DNA from 3 places in the Vibrio nomapromontoriensis genome. Region 2 is predicted to be linked to each of the others. Evidence: predicted binding sites of a transcription regulator. Region 2 holds the regulator's gene; each other region holds the start of a gene.
What was found. The regulator CRP, encoded in region 2, controls carbon source genes, mostly activating them, when cyclic AMP is high. The targets are predictions, from matches to a motif close to TGTGANNNNNNTCACA.
Positions count from the first base shown of each region.

Region 1 (11,221 bases), on a different contig from region 2:
TTTGGCTTTAATGACTTCTGCTTGGTAAGGGATAGGGTCAATTTTTAGCATGACATCGCCCTTTTTCAGTTGTTGGTTGGCTTCAACGTTGACTTCAACGACTTTGCCTCGAACACTGGAAACGATAGGGGTTGTGCTGTAAAACTGTCCACCAATTTGCGTAAACGGATGGTTATAGTTCATTAATAAGATAAGTGTACCAATGAGCACGACACCACCAAGTACCGCGGTTGGGACGGTCCATTTATTCAGCGGGATTTTGAAAATTTTAAAAATGGCGATACACAGCGCGGTGTAAGTTAATATGAGTAATAAATCCATGAATTACTTCTCCTCTTCCGCAGATTGAGTTTGCGGTACATCTTGTCTACTTTTTAAGTAATGGATTTCTTGTTCCATCGTAGCGACTTGGTCGACTAATTTCTCAAGGCGATGATGCAGATCGTGCTGTTCTTCTTCGAGTTTATGAAATCCCCAACCGCGTTCTTTTCGCCAAAGCGTGGCCCAAATCCATAGAAACGGCCAAATCGCGTGGAGGGTAAATAAGCTGACCCAACCAGCGACATGGATGGCGTCTTGATGCGGGTGGTCGCGTTCTTTTGCGATTTCAAAAGGAATATCGTGAATAACAATAATGCCGTAAAATATGACTAGGGCGACGAAAACGAGCAGTCCAAGAGCAAAGTAATCAAGAAACATAGTTCATCCTTGCGAGAGTTAAAATAGCGAATTGAAATAATTCAACTAGTTAAGTATTTGTTATATTTATGTATTGTGCAACAGATAAATGATGATTTAAGAGGAATTTGATGACTTTTATTGGAGAAAGTGCAGCGATTGGTGCTGCCATAGTTTGGGCGGTCGCGACTTGGATTTACAGCCAGTTTAGTCATCATTTTAGCTCTATGCAGCTAAATATTATCAAAGGCTCGATTGCTTCGTTGATGATGCTTATGGTGCTGCCTTTTACCGAGATGCCGGCCGTGGAGATTGATCCTAGCTATTTATGGATATTGGGTATTTCTGGGGTGATAGGCATTGCCATTGGAGACAGCGCTTATTTTTCAGCCCTTAAGCGAATCGGCGCAAATAAGACACTATTACTGGAATCGTTAGCGCCGCCTTTATCAGGGGTTTTGGCATTGGTCTTTTTGGGCAGTGCCTTACAACTTCAAAGTTGGCTCGGTGTTCTTATCACAACGATTGCTGTGACGTCGGTGGTATTTCAACCTAATGATAGTGCAGAAAAGGGCTATGATTTAAAAGGGATTGGTTTTGGATTATTGGCAAGTATTTGTCAGGCATCTGGGGTGGTGATTTCTCATTTTGCCTTGGTACAAGGTGATTTGCCACCCTTACTCGGGGCATTAATTCGTTTAACGATAGGCGTTGCGGCTGTTGCTATGGTGGTAGGGTTTGTCGAAAAGAAACCGTTTTCTGCCATCAAAAAACAGTGTACGAGGATGAACCGTAACAACTGGTTGTGGTTACTTGCCGCTATTTTTGTCGGCACATTCTTGGCGTTATGGTTACAGCAAGTGGCGTTGAAACACGCTAACCCCGCAATCGCACAAACATTGATTGCCACCAGCCCACTGTTTATTTTAATTATCTACACAATCCGTGGCGAAAAGATCAGCCGTCGTAGTGTTGTTGGTACTTTATTCGCGGTGTTTGGGGTATCGTTATTCTTTCTTTAAACGTTGTGTTTTAAAAAGATACCCCACTTATTCTAGTAGCTGCTTTAACGTCATAGGGGCCTCACAGACATTCAGTCTTTGAGCGGCTGTGAGCCCTTGTTTATCTTGATAGCAGAGGTTATGCCAAGCCCGAAAGATGTCGAGCAGCGGCATAATACCGCCCGGTCTTAATTTTCGTCTTGGCTCATTAATAAAGCTTTCAAATAGCAATTGGAAACGAGCTTGGTAAAATTCAACACTCTCAGTTGAGGCCACCTGTAGCCAATAATTGGTATCGTCCACGTTATCTGACGAAGAGTTTGTGCCTGACAGAGAATCACTCGCGGATGATAGATAGCATAACCCCTTGCTGGCTCCACTAGCCTGGTGCGCAATAGCCCAACGATCACGCCACCAGCCCATAAGAGCAATATCGGTTGTTTTTGACAGCCCGCTATTATCCCAGTTGGGATCTTGCATCACGTATAGCAGATCGACGTTGTCGTTCTTGATACGTTCAAGGTACACCGTTAATGCAGCTGAGCGAAGCACTGGGTCTTGAGGCATAAAGATAGCTAATGGTTTTTCGTTACCTATCATTTGTGAAATATGCAGGTAATGCGCATAGGAAGTGTAGGGAGCCCTTATAATCGTGCCTGTATTAGGGTAGTGGAACTTAGAAAAATTGCCCAAAGGGTCTTCAACGTTGCTTCTTGCTAGAATATTCTGATAGTTAATATCTATACGCTCTTTGATGCTAGTGGGTGTTTTTTCTACTGGAGTGTTGTTAACACGACTTTTAGGGCTTCGCTCGCTTTCGGTGCGCTCATTTGTGTTGCCATAATTTTCCGCGACATATTGATGAGGCAGAAACTGGGCATTTTTTTGATAGGCATCGTGATCAAGTTGGGTACTGGGTGTGCTTTTTAATGTGTAATTGGTGTGCTGGCACAGTACATAGCCAGAATTTACGTCACAGGTTGCGAACCAAAAAACACCGTTATGGCTAGCGGGTTGCAGACTTTGGTAACTTGAAGCAAGGGTATAATGACTCGCATGATTCAACCAGCGCGCATCAATATGGGCGAGCTTTCTACGACAACGACTCGCGATTTGGTCGATATTGTCATAAAACGTTTTAGGGTTGATGCTGAGTTTACGGCAGATTTCTCTGACGGAGTAACCGGTAAATAAGAACGCTAGCAAAGCTTCTTGAAACTCAATTTTTTTGTTGGATCCAGACCATTTATCGACAAATGTCCCTTGGCACAGTTTACATCGGTAGCGCTGCCGATCACCGCTAAACCCAAAAGCGTGATAACGCTCTTTGTGGGTATCGACCGAAAGACCAAAGTTAGCGCATTGGCTATCTTTACACGCTGGCAGTCCATCGTCGTGAGTCAGCCGCAAGCGGTTTAGCTCGCAGAGGACTTCTTGGTTGTTAAGTAGGGGGGGAAACGCACCACATTCTCGGCATACCATCGCAGGTCGCTTAGGATTACTGTGTTGCAAAATATAAAGATTTGCATCACTTTTTCCAAAATTGTCACACGCCAATGTTTTACAAAAATTGAGCTGTAATCCATTCGCGGCCAGCGGCAATTTGCCTTCTGACACGTTCACCCCCTAAGGTTTGTGAAAAAGGTTCATAAAAACAGTTTTAAAAAAAGCCAGTGCAACTTCAGGCGTTGAACTGGCTTTTAACATTTATAGGTTGATGGCAGTTTCTAGCGCGACAGTCATCATTTCGTTAAATGACTTTTGACGGTCTTCAGAACTTAATTTCTCGCCACGGATAATATGGTCGGAAACCGTAAGAATAGTCAGTGCTTTTGCGCCCAAGTCTGCGGCAACGCCATAGATACCGGCCGCTTCCATATCCACACCTAAAATACCTAGATGTTTCATTTTGTCGAAGATGTCTGCTTCTGGTGTATAGAACAGGTCAGCAGAGAAAATATTACCCACTTTAACGGGAACGTTTTGGCTACGGGCCTGCTTTACGGCTTCTTCTAAGAGACCAAAATCAGCAATAGCAGCAAAGTCATGGTCATTGAAGCGGATGCGGTTAACTTTTGAGTCGGTTGATGCGCCCATGCCAATAACGACATCCATTAGGTTAACATCGTCACGTACCGCCCCACAGCTGCCTACTCGAATCACGTTCTTAACGCCGAAATCTTTGATGAGCTCGTGAACGTAGATACAGCAAGATGGGATACCCATGCCATGGCCCATAACTGAAACACGTTGACCTTTATAAGTACCGGTATAGCCAAACATATTGCGCACATCACATACTTTTTCTACGTCTTCTAAAAACGTATCAGCGATATATTGAGCGCGAAGCGGATCGCCTGGCATCAGGACTGTTTCAGCAAAATCACCCGGGTTTGCATTGATATGAGGGGTAGCCATGGTATTGCTCCTAATATTTTAACGAATTCTGTTGAATGTAATCATTCTTTGTTGAAATGAATATTAGCTCTAATAATAAGGCTTCTATGAGATTTTAATCACATTTTTCTTTTAATGTTACTAGCTAAGTTGGCATGATAACTAAATCTGTTGAAAGTGAAAGGGCAATCGATTGACTGAGTAATCCTAGGTGCTGAAGAAAAAAAGTGCTGCATGAGTGAACTGTTACACAAGCGCTACGTAAGATTGTACAGAACAATTTTTTGTATCACTTATTTCATTGTGTCTTTGCTTGTATGCGAGCGCACTTTAAACACAAGGAGAACTTCATGAATGAGCCAGTCATCACTATTGGAATCAGTTCTTGCCTATTGGGTGAAAACGTACGTTTCGATTCAGGTCACAAGCAAAGCAGTTATGTAAACAAAGAGCTGAGGGAGTATTTTTCGTTTGTGTCTGTCTGTCCTGAGGTAGGGATGGGGCTCCCTGTGCCCCGTCCAACCATTCGTTTAATGTCAAATGAAGAGCGAATTAGGTTAGTAGAAACGAAGGATGTAACTCAGGATCATACGGACGGTATGTTGGCCTTCACTCACAGCAAAGTCGCTGAGTTGGAAAATACCCAGATGTGTGGGTATATCGTATGTGCTAAGTCTCCAAGCTGTGGGATGGAGAGAGTGAAGGTCTATACCGTTGGTCATGCCAAAGCGAATGGGGTTGGTTTGTATACCGAACATTTGATGAAGAAAATGCCATGGTTGCCCGTAGAAGAGGACGGCAGGCTGAATGATCCTGTGCTTAAAGAGAACTTTATATCTCGCGTGTTTGGGCTAAATGATTTTTACCAGTCTATGCAAGGTCAGCCTACTCCGGGGAAAATTGTTGATTTTCACTCCCGTTACAAACTGACGTTGATGGCTCATAACCCGACATCATATAAAACGCTAGGTAGATTGGTTGCTCATCAAAACGAGTACGCTCCTGATGAATTTTACCAAGCCTATCGGTTGGGGTTGATGGAAGGACTGAAGCACCGAGTGTCTCGTAAAAATGCCACTAATGTCCTCATGCACATTCAAGGGTATTTTAAGCGAGCGTTAGATGCAGATGAAAAGCGTGAACTGGCACAAGTGATAGACGATTATCGTACAGGCTTACTGCCTTTGCTTTCGCCGCTCACTTTGTTAAAGCACTATCTCCGTGCATACCCTGATGATTATCTTGCTTCGCAACGGTTCTTGCAGCCTCACCCAGAAGAAATGCGTCTGCGTTATGGGCTTTAATCATGCTCGTTACGCCATTCGAGACGTTGCACAGATGACTGGGGTAAAACCCGTCACTCTAAGAGCATGGCAGAGGCGTTATAATCTTGTCCAACCAGAGCGCACAGAGAAAGGGCATCGTTTATATACAGAAAAAGATGTGGAGACGATTAAACGTGTCCAGGGTTGGCTTGCAAAAGGGGTATCCATTGGCAAAGTCAAAGCTTTGTTGGCGTCAAATACTTTACCTACGGAGCACGAACCGTCTCAGCGCCTTGATGAAGTGGAGCAACTACTTCAAGCTCTAAGCTTATTAGATGGTGACGAGGTAGGAAAAATTCTCCGTTTTGTCTTGAAAGAGTACCCTCTGGATATCGTAGAAACGCAATGTGTTATCCCGGTGTTGATGGCGATAGATTTTGTCAAAATGGGTCAACGGTCGCTGCAATATGCGTTATTTCGCACCTTACTCATTCATCAGTTGTTACTGATGATCCAAGCTGAGTCAAAAAAGGGCGGTAAACATCAATACCTTCTCGTTAATTTGGACACGGTAGGCAACCTTTTTGCTTGGCTTTTTTACGCCCGACTCGTTGAAAAAGAGGGGCGAGTGATATTTTTAGATGGTGTTGATGATATTGGAGCCTTATTCAATGAAGAGGTGATCGCTGCGTATCATGGGGTGCACTTATTTGCGGAAAAGTCTTTATCGGAAAAGCATCTTTCTGTGATAAGAGAGCAGCGAGCCAACCATAGTGTTCCGGTTTATGTTTCACCTGTTATAGAACATTTAATTTGATGTTTAATGTGACCGCTAAGCCTAGTAACTCAACGCTTTAGGAGAGCTCAATGAAACGATTAGTGTTATTCAATCGTGATCTAAGAACTATCGATAATACCGCTTTAATTCAAGCTGTTGATGGCGAGACACCAGTAATAGCCGTATTTATAGCGACACCACAGCAGTGGGCGCAGCATGACTTGGCGCCGATTCAGGCTGATCTCATTCGCAGGCGCTTGGAGGCGCTAAATACAGAGCTTGAGCTATTGAACATACCGTTGCTCTATCATCAGTGTGACAATTTTGAACGGGCTAATGAGTGGTTGCTGGCATTGTCAATTGAGCTAGGTGTGACCGAGCTATTCTTGAATCTTGATTATGAAGTTAATGAAAGAAATAGAATTTCTGCGCTGTCAGAACAGTTTAAACAGCATGGTAAAACGGTTTGTTCATTTGATGACAAATGCATACTTCGGCCGGGCAGTGTATTAAATAAACAAGGCCAAAACTTCAAAGTTTTTACGCCATTCAAAAATGCTTGGAAAGCGCAGTTTACACTAGCCAGAGTTCGCAAGCCGATAGTCTCCGTCCCTACCGATGCTCCGTTTCATTATCGGTATGCGTCGAATGTACCGTTTAGCTATCCACTGGTGTCGAGTTTACCTCTGCCGGTGGATACCGACAGCATCATAGATAGGTTGCGGACATTTAGTCACGATAGGGTTATGTATTACCATCAGGATCGAGATTATCCTGCGATGGATGGGACGAGCCAACTTAGTGCCTATTTAGCGATAGGGGCGCTTTCAGCCAGACAATGTGTGGCTCGTCTTTATCTTGATGCGACAATGTCCGATGGTCAAGAACCGTCATTATCAGAAGGTGCCGAGGTATGGCTAAGTGAGTTAATTTGGCGAGAGTTTTATCAGCACCTAGTGAACTTTGAACCTAAATTAAGTCGTCGTCATGGCTACCTTAGCTGGGAAAAAAAACTGATTTGGCAAGGGCGTGAAGACGTCTTTAAACAATGGACTAATGGTGTGACAGGTTATCCCATTGTTGATGCGGCAATGCGTCAACTTAATGCTACAGGCTGGATGCATAACCGGTTGCGTATGATTGTGGCAAGCTTTTTAATCAAGGATCTTCACGTAGATTGGCGATGGGGTGAAGCCTACTTTATGTCCAAGCTGGTGGATGGGGATTTCGCTGCAAATAACGGGGGTTGGCAGTGGTGTGCATCTACAGGGTGTGATGGACAGCCTTACTTTCGTATTTTTAACCCTATTCGCCAGGGCGAGCGTTTTGACGCACAGGGGGAGTTTATTCGTCAGTGGATTCCGGAGCTCGCCCAGGTGCCAAATCGTCATATTCATCAACCTTGGAGGTGGGAAGCGTTTCAAAAGTTGGAATATCCTGAACCGATAGTTGATCACAAGACACAAAGAGAGATAACCTTAAGCGTATATAAAGAAGCAAGGGATCAACATTGATGTATCGTAGGACGATTTTAGCGGCTTGTCTGAGCTTCTCACAATGGATAAGTGCTGCCACCTATGCGCTTCCAGAAGATGGCAGTAACTTGGTTGGGACAATTCGGTATCACAGTATTGTCGCTGGGCAAACGATGTCTGATATTGCGAAGCAATACGACGTTGGTTTTTTGTCTTTAATGGCAGCAAATAAGGGGGTTGACCCGTTTTTACCTCCCGAAGACTATGTCTTGACGATCCCAAGTCAGACGATATTGCCAGAGGTGGAATACAAAGGAATTGTCATCAACCTTGCGGAACTAAGACTTTATTATTTTGAGCCAGAAAAAGATATCGTCCACATTTTCCCCGTCGGTATAGGTCGAATCGGGCAAGATACGCCAGAAATGACGACTAAAATCAGCCAACTACGGAAGAACCCGACGTGGACACCTCCTGCGTCAATACGTAAGGATTACTTAGCGAAAGGGATTGAACTCCCTGACGTTGTACCTGCAGGTCCAGAAAATCCGCTAGGGGACTACGCTATGCGCTTAGCGTATGGGACGGGATCATATTTGATTCACGGCACCAATAAAGACTTTGGCATCGGCTTGCGTGTCAGCGCGGGGTGTATCCGTATGGATCCCAAAGATATTGATTGGCTGTTTAATGAAGCGAAAGTTGGACTGCAAGTTCGCGTTATCGATGAGCCAATTAAAGTCGCCCTTGAGCCAGACAGAAGTGTATTTATTGAAGCACATGAGCCATTGACGAGAAGTGATGGCACGAAAAAAGCCATGTTAGTTCCACAAGAACTAGAATGGTGGTTAGAAGAGTATGGGATTTCTGACCGAATCGCTAAAGCCGTTGTGTTGGCGCAAAATGGTGTTCCCGTTGAAGTGGTACCACCGATGGAAGCGCTTGAATAGTCATCGTATTGTTAGTATGAAGCGCTAGTAGGCCAGTGTTTAGTATTAGCTCCAGATTGAAAGAAAAAAAACACCCGCATATAGCGGGTGTTTTTTATTTATCTGTGTTGCTTACTTAGTGTAAGACTGAGCGATGTTATCGATACGCTCGTTTGCACGAGAAGCTTCTTCTTGCGCAGCCATAGCGTTTTTGTTGCCCATTTGAACTTCATCTTTAAGTGCTTGTACGTCTGCACTTAGTTGGCTTACTTGATTGTTTAGATCGTCCATTTTTGCTGTTGTTGCTTCGTCTGGACCTGATGCACAACCAGCTAGTAGTAGAACCGACGATGCTGCTGCTGCAATTAACACTTTATTCATTATAAGCTCCTTGAGGATTATTATTTCAAACAGCCCTGCTACATCTAGGCAATAAGGCTATTTTTGAGTTTAGTGCCTTATTTTAAGAACGCAAACTATTTAAAAGTCAGAAAAACCAAAAAATTACGCGATTTTAACGTTAAAGTTGGTTTGTCTTATTTATGAGAAACTGAGATATCATCGAAATGTGATGCATATCACGCCCTCGGTGCTTCTTGACGTTAACACATTGTTTACAAGGCGATTGTAAGGATAAAACCTTGGAACGGTAATGTATATCAGAATGGGCCTACATGATTGGGAACCATTCAGGGTTTTGCGTGGATATGCATTATATACAAGTCACATCAAAGTGAAGAAAAGATTCTTGTTGTAGACTCATCTGGGTACGCTTAATCCTGCATCTTGATGTCATTTGGCTATATGCTGGTGGCAAGGGTAAATATCATGTATTATGCGCCCCTAATTTTTTAGTTCGTCCCACCTCGTTAGGAGTATAACCTTTGCAATTTAAAGATCTTGGTCTTGATAACCGTTTATTGAAGAATCTGAAGCACTATGACTTCAAAAAAGCGACAGATATCCAGAAGCAGGCGATTCCAGTCGCAATTGCGGGTAAGGATCTGATTGCGTCTTCGAAAACGGGCTCAGGTAAGACTTTGGCATTTGTATTGCCTATGCTTCACAAATCTTTGAAGAGTAAGTCTTTTTCAGCAAAGGACCCACGTGCAGTTATCTTAGCGCCAACTCGTGAATTGGCAAAGCAGGTATACAGCGAGTTAAGAGCGATGTTGGGCGGATTAACTTACGACGCGACCCTGATCTTAGGTGGCGAAAACTTTAACGATCAAGTGAAAGCTCTACGTCGCTATCCTAAATTTATTGTTGCGACGCCAGGACGACTTGCTGACCATTTAGAACATCGTTCATTGTTTCTTGATGGTTTAGAAACACTAATTCTGGATGAAGCAGACCGCATGTTGGATTTAGGCTTTGCACCTGAACTTATGCGTATTCATCGCGCGGCGAAGCATCGTCGTCGTCAGACATTGATGTTTTCTGCCACGCTTGATCATGCGGAAATGAATGAGATCGCGAATGAAATGCTTAATGCTCCTAAGCGTATTTCAGTCGGTGTTTCTAATGAAGAGCACAAAGACATTACGCAAAAATTCTACTTGTGTGATCATTTAGATCATAAAGAAGCTATTTTGGAGCGTGTTTTACAAGAAGCAGACTACACACAAGTCATGATCTTCACCGCGACTCGCGCGGATACCGAGCGATTGGCAACTTGGCTAAATGAGAAAAAACTGAAAGTTGTGGCGCTAAGTGGTGGTTTAAACCAAACTCAACGAAACAACATCATGAGTCAGTTTGAGCGTCATGTCTTTAAGATCCTAGTGACCACGGATGTGGCTTCACGTGGTATCGATATTAATACCGTTACGCACGTGATCAACTTTGATATGCCAAAGCATACCGAGGAATATGTTCACCGTGTTGGGCGTACTGGTCGAGCGGGTAACAAGGGTGACGCCATTTCATTGGTTGGTCCAAAAGACTGGGACAGCTTGAAGCGTGTCGAAGCTTTCTTACAGCAAGACATTACCTTCTCTGAACTAGAAGGTTTAAAAGGTAAATTTAAAGGGTTACGTCCGCGTAAGCCTGCCTTTGCTAAGAACACTGCAGCAAAACCAGCTCAGAAGAAGAAGAAACAAACGGGCACTAAGAAGCCTGTTAAGCGTGATAAAGCGTTCTACCAAAACGTAGCAGTGGGTGATTCGGTCTTTATTCCAAAGAAAAAGCCGAAACCAACACCGGAATCTGAATAAATAAAAAAAGCCTCGTTAGAGGCTTTTTTTATGAGTGGTATCTATAGCTTGTTTCTATAGATGATCTTACTGTACCCCTAACCGAATTCGTACGATCTGTTCACACTTATCAATCTCCGAGACGCTTTTGGGGATGACAAGTACGGTATCATTACCACCGACAGTACCCAAAATCTCGTTGTGGGGGTCGATATCGACCAGTCTAGCGATAAGTTGAGCGCTACCTGGGTGAGTTTTGACGACCACGACAGCTTGATTGTGGGTAATAAATTCAATCTGCGATGAGATAGAAGATTCAACGCGTACTGGCGCATTTTCGACGGTTAAGCAGTATGCTTTTTTACCACATGCATTTTGGACTTTTATGACCCCTAGTTGGGAAAGCAATCGCGATACGGTGGATTGGCTTATTCCAACAAAGCCGATACTGACTAAGGCTTCTCGTAACTTATTCTGGGTCGTAAAGCTCTGTTGCTGTAATA
Region 1 covers NZ_JAKJSS010000008.1:627,018-638,238, reverse strand. Annotated here, with positions in the region: gene L4D05_RS10575 (HlyD family secretion protein) at 1-321, opposite strand, end outside; gene L4D05_RS10570 (DUF3302 domain-containing protein) at 325-699, opposite strand; gene L4D05_RS10565 (DMT family transporter) at 810-1,700, shown strand; gene L4D05_RS10560 (transposase) at 1,728-3,296, opposite strand; gene deoD (purine-nucleoside phosphorylase) at 3,387-4,097, opposite strand; gene L4D05_RS10550 (YbgA family protein) at 4,427-5,380, shown strand; gene L4D05_RS10545 (MerR family transcriptional regulator) at 5,370-6,158, shown strand; gene phrB (deoxyribodipyrimidine photo-lyase) at 6,209-7,633, shown strand; gene L4D05_RS10535 (L,D-transpeptidase family protein) at 7,633-8,544, shown strand; gene L4D05_RS10530 (Lpp/OprI family alanine-zipper lipoprotein) at 8,656-8,904, opposite strand; gene L4D05_RS10525 (DEAD/DEAH box helicase) at 9,408-10,739, shown strand; gene L4D05_RS10520 (arginine repressor) at 10,806-11,221, opposite strand, start outside.
Region 1: a site for CRP is predicted at 4,185-4,200, ahead of deoD (purine-nucleoside phosphorylase). Genes of this name have one in related genera too.

Region 2 (11,221 bases):
CTCACTCACCCTCACCATCAATCAACACCAACCCTTGGTCAGTAAATATTGCCAACAGCTCGGTGCTGAACATCTCAGCTCTATATTTGCGACGCCATGCTCGGTGTACTTTTCTAGCAAATAATTTTGCCTACCCTACAAGCCTGTTAGCACGTACGCCCTCGTAACGAATCGCATCCTTACCAAATAACGCCTTACCAAATAACGCCTTACCAAATAAATAGTACACATGATGCCGTCAGCATGGCCATACTCGAGTTAAAACGCTTCCACGCGATTGGTGTCGACAACCAGCGACGAATCACAGTGCCAAATCCAATCCACACCGATGACGTCTGAAGTTGAATCAATAAAAAAATCACTGAAATAGCCAGCAATGAAAACCAATAGTGCTCACCCGCTAACGAAAATGAGCTCACCGCTGTGACCGACATTAACCACGCTTTGGGGTTTAAATACTGAAATAGCACGGCTTCAAGGCATGTCATCGGTTTCGCTTGATCATCTTGACCAGTTTTATTGATCCCCGCGGATAAAATCCGCCACGCCAAATACAACAAATAACCACTCCCTAACCACTTCAATAACGTTTGGACCACAGGGTAGTTCGTAAATACCACTCCTAACCCCGCGCCATTGAGCAATATCAAGCTAATGAGTCCTAGGCCAATCCCCAAGCAGTGCGGCAAGGTTTTTACATAACCAAAATTCGCCCCAGAAGCGGTCAACATCACGTTGTTTGGCCCCGGAGTTCCTGTCATGACTGCTGCAAATAAAGCAACAGAAACAATAAATGACCACTCCATCACACTCTCCTTAATCCAAAATTAAATTGTACCGATACAATCTTACAAATAAGTGTTGATAAAATGTAAAATAGCCGACAAAATAACCATAACAATGGATTAAACTCGACGCAAAAGGTTTATTGTCACCATGACAATCGAAAATATTACCGTACTCAAGCAAGATCCTGTGCCGATCTATAAACAGATCGCCGATCAAATCAGTGAAAAGATTGAAAGTGGCAGCCTAGAAAGTAATGAAAAGCTCCCGACCCATCGTTGGTTAGCTGATCAACTAGCGGTTACAGTAGGGACCATCACCCGAGCCTATGCTGAAGTCGAGCGCCGAGGTTTAGTCGAAGCAAGAGTCGGGGCGGGTACCTATGTCACGGATAACAACAAACCAACTTGGTTATTTGAAGAGATCGCCGACGATGCAAGCGAATGTAACTTCAGTTACAACATCCCACCACGCCTCGATCGCAGTGATATGTTGAAACAGGCCATGCAGCGTATTAGTCAATCCCCCCAGCACCTGAATCAACTCATGCTCTATCAACCACCAGCTGGGTTTGATAGCCATCGCACCATCGTAAGCCAGTGGCTCAAAGAAAAAGGCATCCACTTAGATGTTAATAGGCTGCTGTTTAGCTCTGGTGCCCAACACGCCATCCAAATGGTGCTAGACACCTTTACACGCCCCGGCGATACCGTGCTGGTCGAGCAATACACCTACCCCGGTGTGATCAGCCTTGCTCGGCAGAATCAACTGACACTCAAGGGCGTGGAGATGGATGATGAGGGAATCACTCCCGAATCATTAGAAGTATGCTGCAATCGCTACTCACCGCGTTTTCTCTATCTAACACCGACATTACAAAATCCGACGACTGCCATTATGTCACCGCAGAGACGACAAGCTATCGTCACCATTTGCCAAGCGTATAACGTTTATATTATTGAAGATGACATCAATGGATTATTGCTAGATTCTGCGCCAGAACCTCTGGTGAACTTGGCACCCGACCATGTCATTTATATTGGTGCGTTCTCAAAATACTTGGCACCAGGTCTTCGCGTTGGTTACCTTTGCGCCCCAGAAAAGCTGTACCCACCACTGGTTATGACATTGCAAAACCACAGTTGGATGATCAGTCCTTTGCTGATTGCTTTGACATGCGAAATGTTGATATCCGGGGACGCAGAGCGCAACATTGCCATGATTCGCAACGAAATGCGCCAACGAATGACAGCGGCAACGCAAGTACTTGGTGCCTTTAACATGCGCTATGAACAAGGTGGTTTTCACGTTTGGTTGACTCTGCCTGAACAGTGGCGACTGAGTGAGTTTGTACAAAAAGCGGCGGAATCAGGCGTGATTGTTAAATCAGGGGAATTATTCGCACCACCCGGTGGCACAGTCGCACCAGCAATACGCCTTTCGTTAAGCTCCCCACAAACGATCGAACAACTCAAAGTCGGCGTAGAAAAACTTAACACGCTATTATTATCCAATCCAATCAATGAATTTACGCTATGAACACACCAAGACTGCTGCCGTTTATCGCTGCCAAAGGGCTTGGCAACGCACATATTCAGACCTTAATTCCGCGCTTTATTCGTCGAGGTACACTATTCACCCCAACTTGGGAAACACTCGATACGCCAGATGGTGACTTTGTCGAGTTAGCTTGGAGTGAAGACCCACACCACGAAAGCGCCAAAAACAAACCTATTTTCATCCTGTTTCATGGCTTAGAAGGCAGCTTTGATAGCCCTTATGCGAATGGCTTAATGCATGCATTTGCCAATCAAGGCTGGTTAGCGGTCATGATGCACTTCCGCGGCTGTGGTCCAACACCAAACCGACTGGCTCGTGCATATCACTCGGGAGAAATTGGCGATGCTCGACACTTCATTAAGCTTTTGGATCATCGTTACCCAAATGCCAATAAGGTTGCCGTAGGCATTTCACTCGGCGGCAATATGCTCAGCAATTACCTTGCCTATTATAAGCATGACACCAAACTGACCAGTGCAACTATCGTTTCTGCTCCCCTTGACCTTGCGGCCTGCTCTAAACGTATCGAGCAAGGATTTTCAAAGGTTTACCGTAAGTATCTCGTGTCCTCATTAAAAAGGAACGCATTAAAGAAAATACACCTTTTGAGCGAGGCTCTTGATCTCACCGCTGAGCATGTCCAAGGGATGACGAAGCTTTATGAGTTCGATAATTTAATCACCGCCCCATTGCATGGATTTAAAAACGCCGACGATTACTACCAGCAATGCTCAGCATTACCACGGCTAAATGATATCGTGATTCCGACTCAATTCATCCACGCGAAAGACGACCCTTTCATGAACGATGACGTCATTCCTAGCTATGAACTACCAACACACCTCAGCTACCACTTACTCGAACGAGGCGGTCATGTTGGTTTCTTGTCTGGCAGTTGGTCAAAGCCTACTTTTTGGCTTGAAGACGTGCTGCCTAAGTACTATCAACACCTGCGAGTCGCGCCGACATCTTGATTTAACTTAAGAACTCACGAACTCTGATATACTCTCGCCATCATGAAAGAGAGAGGTATTTATGATCATTCCATGGCAACAAATCGCGCCTGAAACATTGGATAATCTGATCCAAGAATTTGTGTTGCGAGAGGGAACAGATTACGGTGAAAGCGAATTCAGTCTAGCCGACAAACTTGCACACGTCAGAGGCCAACTCGAGTCAGGCGAAGCCGTCATTGTTTTCTCTGAACTGCATGAAACGGTCGACATCAAATTGCGTCACTCGCTGTAAATGTCCCGCCTTTGGACACGCGTCGCGTAATGAAGTGCTATAGTAAGCCTCTCATTATTTGAAAATGCCACGTCGACGATAGCGATGTCCATTGGCGCTAACATCGCGGCACCATGGTTTAAGCTCGAAAGTTTAAGATCTAAGATTTAAGCTTTAAGACTCGGCATCAGTTTCACGATAACTCTCTCCCACACACAGGAAGAGACAATAACTAGAAAATTACACAGGAAGTGTTATGTCAGCCAAACACCCGATTATCGCGGTGACAGGCTCCTCAGGAGCCGGTACCACAACAACGTCAGAAGCGTTCCGCAAGATGTTCAATATGATGAGCATCAAACCTGCTTTCATTGAAGGTGATAGCTTTCACCGCTTTACGCGTCCAGAAATGGACGTAGAGATCCGTAAAGCGAAAGAACAAGGAAAGCACATCAGTTATTTTGGCCCCCAAGCGAATGACTTTCCTGCACTCGAAACCTTCTTTAAAAACTACGGGCAAAACGGAGTGGGTCAATTTAGACGTTACCTGCATACGTTTGATGAAGCGGTCCCTTACAATCAAATGCCCGGGACTTTTACGCCTTGGCAGGATTTACCAGAAAACTCCGATGTTTTATTTTATGAAGGTTTGCATGGCGGCGTCGTTGATGGTGCAATCAATGCCGCTCAGCATGTTGATCTACTGATTGGCATGGTACCTATCGTCAACCTTGAGTGGATTCAAAAGTTCGTACGCGATACGCGTGACAGAGGTCACTCTCGCGAAGCGGTGACCGACTCAATCGTACGTTCAATGGATGACTACCTAAGCTACATTACCCCGCAGTTTTCGCGCACTCATATCAACTTTCAGCGCGTACCGACTGTCGACACCTCAAACCCACTCAATGCCAAAGGAATCCCAAGCCTTGATGAAAGTTTTGTGGTCATTCGCTTACGAGGGATAAAAAATGTCGACTATCCTTACCTGCTTGCCATGATAGATGGATCGTTTATGTCACGTCACAACACCATTGTCGTGCCTGGTGGAAAAATGAGCTTTGCGATGGAATTAATCGTCCGACCTATACTACAGCAGTTAATAGAAACAGGGAAAATAGGTTAGTTTTTTGCGCCTAAACTTAGATGATTTTTTATACCGTGATCATGTGCACAGTTTTGTATAGAAAAATGGTCTGATGACACGATTAAAATCAAGAAAGTCCGCGCAAAAAAGGATACTATTTCTTTGAAACAGAAGATCGCTTGCGCCATCTTCAAAGTGCTTTTATGCTAGTAAGTCCTAACACAATGGACTTGCTATTATATATGGAAAGCAGCAAGCATACCCTGCAGAGGAAGTAAGAAATATGGTTCTAGGTAAACCTCAAACCGACCCAACGCTAGAGTGGTTCCTTTCACATTGTCATATTCACAAGTACCCTTCAAAAAGCACGTTGATTCATGCGGGCGAGAAGGCAGAAACACTTTACTACATCGTAAAAGGTTCTGTTGCTGTACTTATTAAAGATGAAGAAGGCAAAGAGATGATCTTGTCTTACCTTAACCAAGGTGACTTCATCGGTGAACTAGGCCTATTTGAAGAAGACCAAGAACGTACAGCGTGGGTGCGAGCTAAATCACCTTGTGAAGTGGCTGAGATTTCATTTAAGAAATTCCGTCAACTTATCCAAGTTAACCCTGATATTCTCATGCGCTTATCTTCTCAGATGGCAAGTCGCCTACAAGTGACAAGCCAGAAAGTGGGTGACCTTGCGTTCCTTGACGTAACGGGTCGTATTGCTCAGACGCTACTTAACCTAGCGAAACAACCTGATGCAATGACTCACCCTGACGGCATGCAAATCAAGATTACTCGTCAAGAAATCGGCCAAATCGTTGGTTGTTCTCGTGAGACAGTAGGACGTATTCTTAAGATGCTGGAAGAGCAGAACCTTATTTCTGCTCACGGTAAGACTATTGTGGTCTACGGCACTCGTTAATCGACGCCTTTAGATACTCAAAAAGCCACCGCAAGGTGGCTTTTTTATTAGACGTTAACTCTGATAACCTATTGATGCGTGCTCTCAAAAATCTTATCGGCTGACGCTGCGACAAAGCCTTGATAATACTTGTTGTCGTTCATTTTGTAGCGCTTAGCAAATTCATAAAAACCACCAGGTATCTGCTGTTCCCCATCTGAAAATGATACGCCCACTTTGTCTGCCATCGTCGAAGATTGCTCAAGAAGGACCTCTGGCGATCCTTTCACTTCACCACCAGACTCATTGATATCAAAACCTGCTTGGCGCAAATAGTTATTGACCTCACTCACTTCTCCAAAACGATTAAGCTGATTCACACTAACAGTAAAGTGGTTGGCACCAAAACCATGTGCAGCAAGCCAAGAAGCATACTCACTCTCTTTGGCTAACGTTTGATAATCGTCATAACTGAGCGCCCACATACGTCCACCAAACAGAAAGTCTTCAGCGGCCAACTGCAAGTTATCTACTTGGCTAACGAGTTTTGCCACAATGGCTTGCAGCTCTGCTGAGCACTGTTCAACGCGAAGCTCACTAATAAACACTTTCGGCAATGACTCATCACTATGTTGTAGGTGAATCGCAGACAGTTTTTTCGCTGCAAAGTCATACTCACCCGCTTGTTGATAACCAAGCTTAAGAAACGGTTTTGCCAATATTTCAATGCCCACGGGCGAGAGATTAAAGGTACGCAACGCGATATGATCATTGATCAGTGCCTCCCCCTCTTTCAACAACGCCTGTACTTTTGCTGCTGAAGGACATAATCGCTGAGTGTAGTCTTGCCACAACTGCTCAAATAATTGTTCTGCCGTCATCTTTTGCTCCTTAAAGATCGAGACCTGGGCTTAATGTCGCAGGCAGCACTGTTTGCTCCCCTTCCATCGACGCCATCGGGTAAGCGCAGTAATCTGCCGCATAATAAGCGCTTGGTCGCAAGTTACCTGACGCACCCGGACCACCAAATGGTGCATCACCACTTGCTCCGGTTAGCTGACGGTTGCGATTCACAATACCTGCGCGAATATGGTCAACAAAATACAGCCACTCATCATCATTGGTTGAAATCAGGCCCGCCGATAAACCAAATCGAGTGTCATTAGCAAGCTCAACAGCTTGTGGTAGCGTTTCGTAACGCACAAGCTGCAATAATGGGCCGAAGTATTCTTCATCCGGTAACGTCGCTATTGCCGTGGCATCGATCAAACCTGGCGTCACAAACGCGGCCTGTAATTGTTTCGATTCCACTAAGCTCTTGCCACCTAGCGATTGCAGCGCCGCTTGTGCCTGAATAATATGCTGAGCAGCCTGCATGGAAATCTGCGGCCCCATGAAAGGCGCAGGCGTGGCGAATGGCTCATCAATCCGAATCTTGGCTATCGCGGCCACTAATGCGTCAACAAGTTGGTCACCTTTATCGCCAAACGGCACATACAAACGACGTGCACAGGTACAACGCTGTCCGGCACTAATATAAGCAGATTGGATAATAGTGTAGACCGTCGCATCAAGCTCACCATAAGCGTCACTCACAACCAACGGGTTGTTGCCGCCCATTTCCAAGGCCAACATTTTGTCAGGCTGACCGGCAAATTGACGATGTAATACGTGCCCAGTATTCGCGCTACCAGTAAACAACACCCCATCAATGCCTTTAGCGTCAGCCAAAGCAATGCCGGTTTCTTTACCGCCTTGCACAAGGTTAATCACACCATCTGGTAACCCAGCTTCTTGCCAGAGTTGCATGGCAAGTTCACCCACTAACGGGGTTTGTTCTGAAGGCTTAAACACCACGGTATTGCCAGCCAATAATGCCGGAACAATATGTCCATTAGGCAAATGACCCGGAAAGTTATAAGGGCCAAAGACCGCCATTACTCCTAAAGGACGATGGCGCAGTACAATTTGATTACCCGCAGCCTCGCGCTGCGAACCACCCGTTCTGTCATGGTACGCTCGGATTGAGATGGCAATTTTACCTGCCATTGCCCCAGCTTCCGTTCGGGTTTCCCATAATGGTTTGCCCGTCTCCTTGGCAATCGCAATTGCAATATCTTCACTACGAGCCTTGAGTTTTTCCGCAAACGCCAGCACCACCGCTTCACGCTCTTCAAACGAGCGTTTTTTCCAGCTCACAAAAGCGAGTCTCGCTGCGTCGACAGCAGATTCAACTTGCTCTGGTGTGGCAGACTGCCCCTGCCAAATCACCTCATTGTTGTACGGCGACAGCGAGTGAAATTGCTCACCCAGTCCTGCGATCCATTGTCCTGCGATCCATTGCGTCATCGAAAATTCCTTAACCTAGTAAATAGTGAAGAGCCTGCATCTCCATATTGTGTCGTGATAAGTACGACAGAGATGCAGCAACGCGCGTTATTGCGCCAACATACGAACCATATCGCCTTCAGAAAGGTTCAAGGCGTCAGCGACATCAGGTGCCAGCAATACATGCTGACTTTCAGCGTCATAGGCCGCTTTTGCCGCTGTCGCTCTAAAGTGTTCAAATGACGTATTGGCAATAAGGTAATCTTGCGAACTAGCATGCTCGGCAATAGTGACCTTGGCGCGGAATGAGTTACGAATCGCCTGAATGTTCTGTAGGTCACACTCCACCGTCGGACCTGCATCAAAAATATCGACATAGTTACGACACGTGAAGCCTTCTCTTTCCAATAACTTTAAAGCGGGTCTGGTATTGTCATGCACTTGACCAATCACCGCTTGCGCCTCTTTGCTTAACAAGTTGACGTAAATCGGTAGTTTTGGCATTAAGTCCGCAATAAAGCCTTTCTTACCGATACCCGTTAAATAATCCGCCATAGTAAAATCAATGGAGAAAAAGTGCTCTTGCAGCCATTGCCAAAATGGCGAGTTACCTTCGGCATCAGACACGCCGCGCATCTCGGCAAAAATGGTTTTTGAGAAACGATGCGGGTGTTCAGCCATCATTAAAAAACGAGATTTCGACATCAAGCGGCCGTTAAGCCCCGCTCGATAATCAGGTCGTAAGAATAATGTGCAGATCTCACTACAACCGGTGTAGTTATTGCCAAACGTCAGCAATTTCACCACGTTATTCACGCCTAGCTTCGGAGAGGAGTGCACCACTGTGCTGATATGATAGGAGTAAAATGGCACATCCCAACCTATCGCCCCTTCGATACCCGTAGTACCAGCCACCTCGCCAGTGTCACGGTCATAGCCCACCATCAGGTAGCCTTCGTCCGTCGGCCCTGAGACGTCCGGCTTACTAAAGCTGTATTCTGAGTGAGTAATGCGATTGGTAAGAAGCTCTTCATTAACAGGAAGAGAGGTAAAGCCGTGACCAGACTCAACTGCACAAGTGTGCAGGGCATCATAATCCGACATCGTAATAGGACGAACAACAAGCATCAATAATCCCTCCGACGCAAACTCTCTTGGTACATCCACACCCAAGAGAGCCATTTAAATACGAGTTAAATTAGAGTACCCGTTAAACGAGAGTACTGATTGCCTTATCTAACTTCGCTAAACCTGCTTCAACTTCTTGCTTGGTGATGACAAGTGATGGGGTAAAACGAACCACGTTCATTCCCGCAACGAGTACCATTAGGCCCTGCGCACCTGCGGCCACTAATACATCACGTGCGCGCCCTTGCCACTGTTCATTCAGTGCTGCGCCGAGCAATAGCCCCTTGCCACGAATTTCGCTAAAGATATCGTATTTCGCATTAATGGCTTCTAATCCTTCACGGAACCATGCCTCACGCTCAGCGACACCCGCTAGAACGTCAGGAGAAGACACCACATCCACTACGGCTTCAGCAACAGCGCACGCTAGTGGGTTACCGCCATAGGTTGAACCGTGCGTACCCACTTTCATATGCGCTGCTAACGCTTTTGTCGTTAACATCGCACCAATAGGGAAACCGCCGCCTAGCGACTTCGCCGTGCTAAGAATATCTGGCGTAATACCTAGACCTTGATACGCGTAAAATTGTCCAGTACGACCGTTGCCAGTTTGTACTTCATCAAAAATCAGCAGCGCGTTGTATTTATCACAGAGCTCACGAACCGCCTGTACGAATTCAGGTTGTGGCGAAATAATCCCCCCCTCACCTTGCAGTGGCTCCATCATAATGGCGCAGGTCTTATCCGACATTTGTGCTTCTAGAGCGGCAATATCATTATAAGGAACATGCTTTACATCGCCGGGCTTAGGACCAAACCCATCGGAATACGCCGCTTGTCCACCTACGGTAACGGTAAAGAACGTTCGACCGTGAAACCCTTGATTAAACGCAATGATCTCTGATTTTTCCGGACCATGTACATCCACAGCCCAGCGACGAGCCAGTTTTAATGCTGCTTCATTGGCTTCCGCGCCAGAGTTAGCGAAAAACACGCGTTCAGCAAAACTGACGTCGGTTAATTTTTTTGCTAGGCGCAGTGCCGGTTCATTCGTCATCACATTACTTAGATGCCAAATTTTATTCGCCTGCTCAGTCACAGCATTGACCATCGCAGGGTGACAATGCCCCAAACAACTCACCGCGATACCACCAGCAAAATCAATATACTCATTACCTTGCTGATCCCATACGCGTGCACCCTCACCCTTAACCGGGATCATTTCCATTGGGTTATAACAAGGCACCATTACCTCATCAAACCATTCACGGGATACTGTTTTTTCCATTGTCATAACACGTTCCTTTTAATTACTGCGCATGAGAAAAGGGGGCATCATATTCACGTTAGGTCTATTACAAATATAGAACGAACCTTCACGCTTTCTAGTGAAGATAAAACTTCTCACCACTCCTCATAGATGCAGCATTGTATTTACAATTATTTAACTAACACAATAGCAGAAAATGCTTTTCCACCATCAATCTACTTAATCAAGGTATAAGCCAATGAGTATTTATGCGTTATTTTTGAATTTAAATGAAGTGTTTTTTCATGATTTATCAAATAAATGAACAGGGAGGGCACTGTCAGCCATCCACATCAGAATTAGCGAATAGTTTTGCATCTTCATAAGTAAAACTAATGACGGATAAGAAAAGATGAAAGGGTGATCTTGATCAGAAACTAAGCGTGTAAGAAATTACTCAATAGCTCATGACCTTGTTCCGTTTTGATGGATTCAGGGTGAAATTGTACGGCATGAATGTTCAGCGTTCGATGTTGGTAGCCCATAATTTCATCAAATTCACCATTAGGTAGCTCAGTCCACGCGGTAACATCGAAGCAATCTGGGAGCGTATCTCGCTTCACGATCAGTGAATGGTAGCGGGTGACAGTCAGCGGATTATTGAGTCCGGCAAACACACTGCGGTTGTTGTGCTTAATTGGCGAGGTTTTACCGTGCATCACCTGACGAGCACGAATAACGTCGCCGCCAAAGACTTGAGCAATCGCTTGGTGCCCCAAACATACCCCAAGAAGTGGTAATTTTCCGGCAAAATATCGGATAGCATCCAGTGAAATTCCGGCTTCATTCGGCGTACAAGGGCCCGGAGAAATAACAAGGTGAGACGGGTTAAGTGCTTCAATACCGGCAATATCAATATCGTCATTGCGCACGACCTTAACGTCTACGCCCAACTCACAGA
Region 2 covers NZ_JAKJSS010000017.1:101,134-112,354, reverse strand. Annotated here, with positions in the region: gene L4D05_RS20415 (TIGR02444 family protein) at 1-124, shown strand, start outside; gene L4D05_RS20410 (LysE family translocator) at 210-806, opposite strand; gene L4D05_RS20405 (aminotransferase-like domain-containing protein) at 937-2,325, shown strand; gene L4D05_RS20400 (hydrolase) at 2,322-3,320, shown strand; gene L4D05_RS20395 (YheU family protein) at 3,382-3,594, shown strand; gene L4D05_RS20390 (phosphoribulokinase) at 3,830-4,699, shown strand; gene crp (cAMP-activated global transcriptional regulator CRP) at 4,944-5,576, shown strand; gene L4D05_RS20380 (DUF1338 domain-containing protein) at 5,645-6,436, opposite strand; gene astD (succinylglutamate-semialdehyde dehydrogenase) at 6,447-7,904, opposite strand; gene astA (arginine N-succinyltransferase) at 7,992-9,011, opposite strand; gene L4D05_RS20365 (aspartate aminotransferase family protein) at 9,094-10,305, opposite strand; gene L4D05_RS20360 (aminodeoxychorismate/anthranilate synthase component II) at 10,698-11,221, opposite strand, start outside.

Region 3 (11,221 bases), on a different contig from region 2:
CAAGATAGTTAGGTGTAATGTCGTATGGCAATTTTGGGTTTAGGCACGGACATCGCAGAGATAGAGAGAATTGAAAAGGCACTGACTCGCTCTGGTGAGGCATTCGCAAAGCGAATCTTAACTCCAGAGGAGTGGGTGACTTTTAGTTCGCTGAAACAAAAAGGCCGCTTTCTTGCTAAGCGTTTTGCAGCCAAAGAAGCCGCGTCAAAAGCGCTTGGTACAGGCATTGCTCATGGTGTTAGCTTTCAAGACTTTACCATTGCCAACGATGAAAATGGTAAACCGTTACTGATGTTAACGAACAAAGCCGCGGAAATCGCCGCCGCAATGGGCGCGACGTCAATCCACTTGACGATTTCGGATGAGCGGCACTATGCCGTTGCTACCGTGATAATAGAGCAGTAGTCATTTCGCTGGTTAGCATTTGTTGGTGGATGATTGCCCAAAGCAAATTGCCCAAAGCAAGCTGATTGAAAATAAAAAGGCGCGAGGCAGTGAATACTGCCTCGCGCCTTTTCTATTTTATTATTCGGCCAATTATAGCAATACGAATTTTATTTTGTATTCGCAACCGAGCCTCAGTTGATTCAGTGCTAGCTTTTATTGAGGTAGAGCTTTGAGGTTTCCAGTACTTTTTCCATCTCATCTTGCAGTTCAAACAATTCAGGTTCAATCGATTCAATAGCGCCGCCCGAGCGTAGAGTTTTTTCTATGGTCGCACAGATTGATTTAAGTCTTGGAACGCCACTGTATGAGCAACTGCCATGAAGCTTGTGAATTAAATGAATCACCTCTTCTTTGTCTGAAAATGCTTCGTCAAGAATTTGCTCAGCGAGACGTTGTACTTCTGGTATGAATTCAATCAACATTTGCAGCATATCGACGGCGAGGTCGTCCTTATTTGCCGCTTGCTTCAGGGCTTCTGGCCAGTCGATGACGACATCTTTTGCTGTGTTGACTGGTGTTACTACCGCGTTATCTATCGCAGGTGATGGCTGGTGCGCTGTCTGTGACTCAGGGGTAACGAAGTCAAGGATGGCATCATGTTCGAGTGTACGTGGTGGGATCCATTTATTAAGAATTTGCTGAAGTGCCATTTCATCAATGGGCTTGGTGAGATAGTCGTCCATACCTTCAGAAATTAATCGATCGCGCTCTCCACTCATTGCGTGGGCGGTGACGGCGACAACGGGCGTTGCACTGTTTAGGCTCGTCTCTTTAATAAGCTTACAGGCCGTGACGCCGTCCATATGCGGCATTTGAATGTCCATCAGAACAATATCAAAATGTTGCGCTTGAGCTTTCTCTACCGATTGTTGGCCACTAGAACAAGAGACGACGGTTTCCACGCGTTCAGATAGCAGCGCGGTAATCAATTTGAGGTTGGCTGGGTTGTCATCCACCGCCATGACATTGAGAGGGCGTTTTTCCGTCGACTCATAGAAGACAGGCAGCACCGGATTGACGGGCTGTTTATCTACTAACGCTTGCATCAGACGCTTACGGGCAAGCGGCTTCGTTAAACACTGCACTTCATGGGTTTGCATTAGGTAATCTGACAGCGCCAATTGAGTGCTAGCGGTACCGATAATGATGTTAGAGGTAGAGCTCTTGCAGTGCTTAATCCAACTCTCAATGGTGGTGAGTGGAATTTCTTCATTGGTAGGTAAGCACAAAATAATGTAGTCGAAGGCTTCAAGTCGTTCAGGTAGTGTCGAACGATAGGTGACCATCACCCCTTGGTTGGTGAGATTTTGTTGCAATACCGAGGCTGCTTGCATGTTAGGTTCCACCAACAGCAAACGCTTATTATGAATAATCATTGGGTCTACAGGATCAATCATTGGGATTTCTGTAGAATGTAATCTGATGGTAAACCAGAAGGTAGAGCCTTGGTGTAAGCGGCTGGTGAGGCTGATTTCGCCACCCATCTGACCAACTAATTTCTGTGTAATGACCAATCCTAGTCCCGTTCCGCCATAGCGGCGAGAAATGCTAGCATCAGCCTGACTGAAGGCTTGGAAGAGCTGTGCTTGTTGCCTTTCGGAAATACCAATCCCTGTATCTCGCACCATAAATTGCAGTTCTACACGATCTTCTTTTTGCGATTTTAACTCGACACTGATATCAATGTTGCCGCGCTCAGTAAACTTAATGGAGTTACCAACTAAGTTGGTGAGAATTTGCTGAATACGCATAGGGTCGCCGACCAGTCCATTTGGCACCTTAGCATCGACTTTAAGCGTCAGTTCTAGACCTTTCTCATGCGCACTGGTGGCTTGTAGCGCCACCACTTCTTCTAGGCTATCTTGGAATTCAAATGGAATGTTCTCGAGTGCCAGTTTACCCGCTTCTAGTTTAGAGAAGTCCAAAATGTCGTTGATGATATTAAGAAGGTTATTGGCTGATTTTTCAATGGTTTGCAGGTAGTCGGTTTGGCTGTTAGACAGCTGGGTTTTTAGCATCTGTCGGGTGAAACCAATCACGCCATTGAGTGGCGTTCTTAGCTCATGGGACATGTTGGCAAGAAACTCTGATTTCACCCGTGCGGCTTCTTGTGCTCGTTTTTTAGCAATATCAAGCTCGACGTTTTGGATCTCTAGTTGTTCTAATGTTTCGCGAAGATCCGATGTGGCTTGGTCGATACTGTGCTGCATTTCAACATGGTATTCGGACAGTGACACGGCCATGGCATTGATACCATTCTTTAGTGAGTCGAGTTCACCATGCATTTTTCCTTCAATTCGTACATCTAAGTGACCGCGACGAATTCGGTCGACCATGTTTTTCATATGAGAAATTGGGCGCGTGACATCGTGCATGAGTCGATAGGCGAAAATACCAGACAGAATTAGTCCTAAAATAAGCACTAAAATGGCTGAGAAGACCTCTTGATATTGTTGTAGCCGCAGTGAAGATAAATCGAGTTCAATCGCGATGTAGCCTAATGTTTTACTGGTGGAAGTCAGCTGTCGCGTATCTGAGATTAATTGACTTTCTGCCAATATAGGCGCCCGTAAAATGAGTGTGTTGTCATGAAACTCAGAAGAGCTTAGGTAGGGGATAGGCTTATTTTTTGGCAGCATTAACGAATTGAAATTAGGATGAAAGTTCGAGGTAACGAACAGTTCGTGATTGGCATCAAAGACGGCAATACTGCGAACAAACTTAGAATTCTTTCGATGAGCGTAGCTAATGAGACGCCGAACGGACTCGCGACTTTGCGCCATGACACCCTGTTCACTGGCGATGGCTAAGGGTTCAATAATGCTTGCTCCGGCATTGAGTACTTGAGACTCAAGGTCGTGATAGCGGTTATAAGAAAAAAAAGCACTCAATAAAAGCCCAATAATGAGCGTGGGTGCTAGGGTTAGAGTTATAACGCGAGCGCGAAGGCCGTATCTTGTCATTTTAATTCGAAGTCATAATTTGCTGGGAGTGATTACATCTACTGAGTGGATATGGGACAATACCCAGTACTGCATCCCCTAGGATGTCGTAAGCTTAATCAAAGCAGCGCTGTTCGACAATCATTCAACCAAAGAATAGTGAAACTCTAACAAATTTTTGTAGTGCAGAGCGTTTCTGCACGGCTAAATACTGGAAATAGGCATGGCACGTTTTTTTAAACCGACAAAGCAAACCGCATTCTCAAAGAAGCACCAAGAAATGGTGATCGCACGTTTAGATCACCACGGCGCAGGTATCGCCTATCAAAATAAAAAACCGGTGTTTATTGAGGGAGCACTTCCAGATGAAACGGTTTTAGTGCAGCTCACGGAAACGAAAAGTAAGTATTCTAAAGCAAACTTGATTAAGGTGATTAAGCCCAGCGCACAGCGAGTTAAGCCACTATGCCCACATTATGAAGCGTGTGGTGGGTGTACTCAACAGCACCTCTCTTTGGACGACCAACGTCAATATAAGCAGCAAGCGCTGTCGCAATTAATGAGCAAGTTTGCTGGGCAACAGTTGTCACTGTCTGATTCTGTTATTGGGGCGGGAACGGGGTACCGTAGAAGAGCTCGTTTGAGCCTTTACGCTGATAAAGTGAAAGGGCATTTGCAAATGGGTTTTCGCCGCAAGCAAAGCAAACAACTTGTCGAAATTGATGGCTGTCCGGTTCTCGATAGTCAGCTTAATGCTTTGATCCCTGAGTTCAGAGCATTGTTAACGAGCTTCCAGCATCCTCATACTCTCGGTCATCTTGAGTTAGTGATGGCAGACAATGGTCCTGTTGCAGTGTTACGCCATATGCAGCCGTTGACCGAGGGAGATGAGCAGCGTCTACTGCAGCTGGCAAAAACACACGATTTGACCTTATACCTCATGCCAGAAAGTGGTGTACTAAATCGAGTCCATGGTGATGTGGCGCAATATCGTGAGACTGGCGTAACGCTCCCTTTTCTACCAACTCACTTTATTCAGGTTAATCAAAATATTAACCAAGAAATGGTCGCGCAGGCCCTGAGTTGGTTGGCACCGACAAAGCAGGAACGAGTACTGGATCTGTTCTGTGGGCTTGGTAACTTTACGCTTCCACTGGCAAAATTATCCCAGCAAGTCGTTGGTGTGGAAGGTATCCAAGATATGGTTGATTGGGCAACGAACAATGCTGCGTTAAATAAACTCGATAACGTTGAATTCTATCAAGCCAACTTGGAAGAGGCGTTGACGAACTCGCCATGGGCTGAACAAAAATTCGACGCGATTTTATTAGATCCTGCCCGTGCAGGGGCGACTGGCGTGATAGATCAAGTTTCTGGACTTGGAGCAACGCGAGTGCTTTATGTTTCTTGCAATCCTGCTACCCTTGCCAGAGATAGTCAGAGCCTTATTGCACAAGGCTACACGCTTAAGAAACTCGGTATGATGGACATGTTTCCACAAACTAGTCATCTAGAGTCGATGGCATTGTTTGAAAAATGACAATTTTTGAATGATCTCTAACGCAGATCATGGGCTAACTGGGATAGGTTAGTTAACTAATAAAACTAGGAAGAACAAAGTAATGGTTGCGGTAAGAAGCGCGCATTTGAACCCTGAAGAACAGTTTGAGTTAGCGAGTTGGATTGCTTCACTAAAGCAAGATAAAAATATCGCTACGCGTCTGAAAGAAGTTTATACCCAATGCGAAACTCTCGTAGAAGGCAATGAACAAGGGTCCTTGTTGTTGTGGCGTGGTAGAGAGATGATTGAAATTCTCATCACCCTTTCGATGGACAAAGCCACTCTCATTACAGCTTTGCTGTATCCGATAGTCTCTAACGGGTTATTTGATAGGGAATTACTCGAAGAAACCTACGGAAAAGAAATCCTTAAAATGATTGATGGCGTTGAAGAAATGGCCGCCATTGGTCAACTTAATGTGACTTTAGAGGGTTCCGCTGCCTCGGGTCAGGTTGATAATGTCAGACGTATGTTGTTAGCCATGGTTGACGATTTCCGCTGTGTTGTCATCAAGCTGGCGGAGCGTATCTGTAACTTACGCGAAGTGAAAGATGAGCCGGATGAAGTAAGAATCGCCGCAGCTAAAGAGTGTGCCAATATTTATGCGCCGTTAGCTAACCGTCTCGGCATTGGTCAATTGAAATGGGAAATTGAAGACTACGCATTTCGATACCAGCACTCCATTACCTATAAAAAAATCGCTAAGCAACTAGCTGAGCGACGCATTGTCCGTGAGCAATACATTAAAGACTTCGTCGATGACTTGACTGATGAAATGCACCGCTCGCAAATTCTCGCTGAAGTCAGCGGTCGGCCGAAGCACATTTATAGTATTTGGCGAAAAATGCAGAAAAAGAGCTTGGACTTTGATGAGCTTTTTGACGTACGTGCGGTCCGTATCATTGCTGAGCGCTTACAAGATTGCTATGCGGCGTTAGGGGTAGTGCACACCAAGTACAAACACCTACCAAGTGAGTTTGATGACTACGTCGCTAATCCAAAACCCAATGGTTACCAGTCTATCCATACCGTTGTGTTGGGGCCAGAAGGTAAAACCATTGAAATTCAGATCCGCACCAAGGAAATGCACGAGGATTCTGAGCTAGGCGTTGCTGCTCACTGGAAATACAAAGAAGGCAGCAGCACAGCTCGAAGTGGTTACGATGAAAAAATCACTTGGTTGCGTAAGCTACTGGATTGGCAAGAAGAAATGTCCGATTCTGGTGAAATGCTGGATGAGGTTCGAAGTCAGGTTTTTGATGACCGAGTGTATGCCTTTACACCACGTGGTGATGTGGTCGACCTGCCTATGGGTGCCACGCCACTGGACTTTGCCTACCATATCCACTCAATGGTGGGTCATCGCTGTATTGGCGCGAAAGTAGCAGGACGCATTGTTCCGTTTACCCATCAATTATCGATGGGCGATCAAGTGGAAATTATCACCCAAAAAGAGCCTAACCCTTCTCGAGATTGGTTAAACCCGACATTGGGCTTTGTTCATTCTGGTCGCGCACGAGCGAAAATTAATGCTTGGTTCCGTAAGGAAAGTCGAGAGAAAAACCTAGAAGCTGGACGAGATATCCTTGAAGTTGAATTAGCAAAAATTGGGGCGACATTGAAAGATGCCGACCTGTATGCGTTAAAACGTTTTAATGTGAATACGCCAGATGAGCTGTACGCAGGTATTGGTAGTGGGGACCTGAGGATTCATCAGGTTATCAATCACATCAATGCGTTGGTCAACAAGCCGACGGCGGAAGAAGAAGATCAAAAAGCCCTAGAGAAACTCAAAGAGTCGGAAACGAAAGCCAGTCAACAGAGCCGCCCTCATAAAGATGCGGTTGTGGTTGAAGGGGTCGATAATCTCATGACTCATCTCGCGCGTTGCTGCCAGCCTATCCCTGGCGATATTATTAAAGGTTATATCACCCAAGGTCGAGGCATCTCTGTGCACCGAAGTGACTGTGAGCAACTTGAAGAGTTGAGTCATCATGCGCCAGAGCGAATCATAGATACGGTTTGGGGCAGTGGTTTTGTTGGCTCCTACATTTTAACTATCCGTGTTGAGGCGTTGGAGCGAAGCGGATTATTGAAAGATGTCACGACATTGCTCACCAATGAGAAAGTGAAAGTCATCAGTATGAAAAGTCGCAATGACTACAAGCGTCAGTTAACCATTATGGATTTTGACCTTGAACTGAATAACATTGAAGTCTTGTCTCGCGTGACCAATCGCATTGAACAGATAAAAGATGTGATGAAAGTGAAGCGCTTAGGGTGATTTGTTTAATAGGGGGCTCGTTTAAATCAATGACTCTCTGTCACCCTATGTAGGAAATGACAACATTGTTGAAAAAGAAAGGGTTGGTTTTCCAACCCTTTTTATTCGCCTATCACTTGCTTTGTCATAGGTGGGTACTGTCATTAACTGATGTCGAAACAACCTATTTTGAATTGAATATTCTAGTAAATACATTGTTCAGGAACTTAATATGACTCAACCCGTCGAGCAACTTCTCAGCATCATGGCGCAGCTTAGAGACGAAAAAAAAGGCTGCCCGTGGGACAAAAAACAAACCTTTGACACCATAGTGCCTCATACCATTGAAGAAACATATGAGGTTGTAGATGCGATCCATAATCAAGACTGGCCTAACTTGAAAGAAGAGCTGGGGGACCTGTTGTTCCAAGTAATCTTCTATAGTCAGATGGCAAAAGAACAAGATCTGTTTGATTTTGATGATGTGGTGAAAGGGCTTAATGACAAGTTAACAAGGCGTCATCCCCATGTGTTTAGTGATACCGAATTTGCAGATGAAGCTGCCATTGATGCCAATTGGGAAGCTGAAAAACAGAAGGAAAAGGCAGAAGTAGGCAAAACAGAACAAAGTATTCTAGACTCAATACCACAGTCGCTACCTGCCCTTTCAAAGGCCAATAAAATACAAAAGCGCGTCGCTAAATTTGGTTTTGATTGGGGCGCTTTGGCGCCTGTCGTCGACAAAGTTCACGAAGAAATAGATGAAGTCGTGCATGAAGCGATTCAGCTTAACGTGGATGAAGATAAGCTTGAAGAAGAGATAGGCGATTTATTATTTTCTGTTGTGAATCTTTCTCGGCACCTAAAGTCCGATCCCGAAGTTGCGTTAAGAAAAGCGAACAATAAATTTTCGAGGCGTTTTAAGGGGGTTGAAGCGCGTGTTTCAGAACGCGGTAAATTGCTTACAGACTTTACCCTACAAGAGCTTGACGGCTTTTGGAATGATGTTAAAAAACAAGAAAAATCGACCGAACTGTGATGCACTTCCCATTCGAGTTAGTTTCTAGAATTGATTTGAAGCAAAAAATAAAAATTTTGAATGTGATAAGTTTCACGTTGTGGCGATAAAGGGCTTCTGGTATATTTTCATCCCGTCCAGAAGTAATCCATTTCCCTCATTCAACCAATTTCAGGTTAAACATGACGACAAATTACATTTTTGTTACTGGCGGGGTCGTATCCTCTCTAGGTAAAGGTATTGCAGCAGCATCGCTGGCAGCAATTTTAGAAGCTCGTGGTCTTAAAGTGACTATGATGAAGCTTGACCCTTACATCAACGTTGATCCAGGCACAATGAGCCCGACTCAACATGGTGAAGTGTTTGTCACGGAAGATGGCGCGGAAACGGATCTTGACCTTGGTCACTATGAGCGTTTCATTCGTACCAAGATGACCAAGCGTAACAACTTTACTGCTGGCCGTGTTTACTCTGATGTTCTTGCTAAAGAACGTCGTGGTGATTACCTAGGTGCAACGATTCAAGTTATTCCACACATTACTAACGAAATCAAAGATCGCGTGATCGCTGGTTCTCAAGGTCACGATGTCGCTATCGTTGAAGTTGGTGGTACTGTTGGTGATATCGAATCTTTGCCATTTATGGAAGCGATTCGTCAGTTAGCCGTCGAGCTTGGTCGTGAGCGTGCAATGTTTATGCACCTAACTCTGGTTCCTTACCTAGCGGCAGCAGGTGAAGTGAAAACGAAACCAACTCAGCACTCTGTAAAAGAGCTTCTGTCGATTGGTATTCAGCCAGATATCCTTGTTTGTCGTAGCGACCGTATTATCCCAGCGAACGAGCGTAAGAAAATTGCTCTTTTCTGTAATGTTCAGGAAAAAGCCGTTATCTCAATGAAGGATGTAGATTCTATTTACAAGATCCCTCAGCTTATCCGCGCACAAGGCCTTGATGACCTTGTCTGTGCACGCTTTGGTATTGAAGCACCAGAAGCTGACTTGTCTGAATGGGAACAAGTTATCTACGAAGAAGCCAACCCAACGGCAGAAGTTGTGATTGGTATGGTAGGTAAGTATATTGAACTACCAGATGCTTATAAGTCAGTGAACGAAGCACTGAAGCACGCAGGTCTTAAGAATCGCCTGAGTGTGAAAATTAAGTACGTTGATTCACAAGATGTTGAGTCTAAAGGTGAAGAAGCACTAGCAGGTTTAGACGCAATTCTTGTACCTGGTGGCTTTGGTGACCGTGGTGTGGAAGGTAAGATCCGCGCGGCACAATTCGCTCGTGAAAACAAAGTACCTTACTTGGGTATCTGTTTAGGTATGCAAGTCGCACTGATCGAATACGCGCGCAACGTAGCGGGTATGGAAGGTGCACATTCAACAGAATTTAACAAAGAAACAAAATACCCTGTGGTAGGCTTGATCACAGAGTGGGTAGACGGCGAAGGTAAAGTTGAAGAACGTACTGAAACGTCGGATCTAGGCGGCACGATGCGTCTTGGTTCTCAGCTATGTCACCTTGAAAAAGGCACAAAAGCGTTTGAGCTTTATGGCAATGCGAAAATCCATGAGCGTCACCGTCACCGTTACGAAGTGAACAACCTCCTTCGTCCACAGATCGAAAAAGCAGGACTTAAAGTTTCTGGTTTGTCAGCAGACAAGAAACTGGTTGAAGTGATCGAGAACCCAGCTCACCCATGGTTTGTAGCTGCGCAGTTCCACCCAGAATTCACTTCGACACCTCGTGACGGCCACCCATTGTTTAGCGGCTTTGTGAAAGCGGCGGGTGAGTTCCAACGCGGATCAGAAGATAAATAGTAAAAGGATACGGGCGGCTGCGAAGGTTATGCGGCTGCCTTTAAATTGACATTAAATTTTTATTTATTGAGAGGAAACATCAATGTCTAAGATCGTTAAAGTTCTAGGTCGTGAAATCATCGACTCACGTGGTAACCCAACTGTAGAAGCTGAAGTTCACCTAGAAGGCGGTTTCGTTGGTATGGCAGCAGCTCCATCTGGTGCTTCTACTGGTTCTCGCGAAGCTCTTGAGCTACGTGACGGTGACAAATCACGTTTCCTAGGTAAAGGTGTTCTTAAAGCAATTGAAGCTGTTAACGGCCCAATCGCTGAAGCACTAGTTGGTCAAGACGCGAAAGCACAAGCTGACGTTGACCAAGTAATGATCGACCTAGATGGTACGGAAAACAAATCTAAGTTCGGCGCGAACGCTATCCTAGCGGTTTCTCTAGCGAACGCTAAAGCAGCAGCTGCTGCTAAAGGCATGCCTTTGTTCGAGCACATCGCTGAGCTAAACGGCACTCCTGGTCAATTCTCTATGCCTCTACCAATGATGAACATCATCAACGGTGGTGAGCACGCTGATAACAACGTTGACATCCAAGAGTTCATGATCCAACCAGTTGGCGCAAAAACTCTTAAAGAAGCGCTACGTATCGGTGCTGAAGTATTCCACAACCTAGCGAAAGTACTTAAAGCTAAAGGCCTAAGCACTGCAGTGGGTGATGAAGGTGGTTTCGCTCCTAACCTTGAGTCTAACGCTGCTGCTCTAGCTGCTATCCAAGAAGCTGTTGAAGCTGCTGGTTACGTACTAGGTAAAGACGTTACTCTTGCTATGGACTGTGCAGCTTCTGAGTTCTTCGACAAAGAAACTGGCAAGTACAACATGAAAGGCGAAGGCAAAATCTTCACTTCTGAAGAGTTTAACTTCTACCTACAAGACCTTGCTAACCAATACCCAATCGTATCTATCGAAGACGGTCTTGACGAATCAGATTGGGCTGGCTTCAAGCACCAAACTGAACTTCTAGGCGACAAGCTTCAACTAGTTGGTGACGATCTATTCGTTACAAACACTAAGATTCTAGCTCGTGGTATCGAAGAAGGCATCACTAACTCTATCCTAATCAAGTTCAACCAAATCGGTTCACTTACAGAGACTCTAGCTGCAATCAAGATGGCTAAAGA
Region 3 covers NZ_JAKJSS010000006.1:109,515-120,735, forward strand. Annotated here, with positions in the region: gene acpS (holo-ACP synthase) at 25-405, shown strand; gene barA (two-component sensor histidine kinase BarA) at 594-3,410, opposite strand; gene rlmD (23S rRNA (uracil(1939)-C(5))-methyltransferase RlmD) at 3,613-4,929, shown strand; gene relA (GTP diphosphokinase) at 5,012-7,234, shown strand; gene mazG (nucleoside triphosphate pyrophosphohydrolase) at 7,446-8,252, shown strand; gene pyrG (CTP synthase) at 8,414-10,054, shown strand; gene eno (phosphopyruvate hydratase) at 10,137-11,221, shown strand, end outside.
Region 3: a site for CRP is predicted at 8,314-8,329, ahead of pyrG (CTP synthase). Genes of this name have one in related genera too.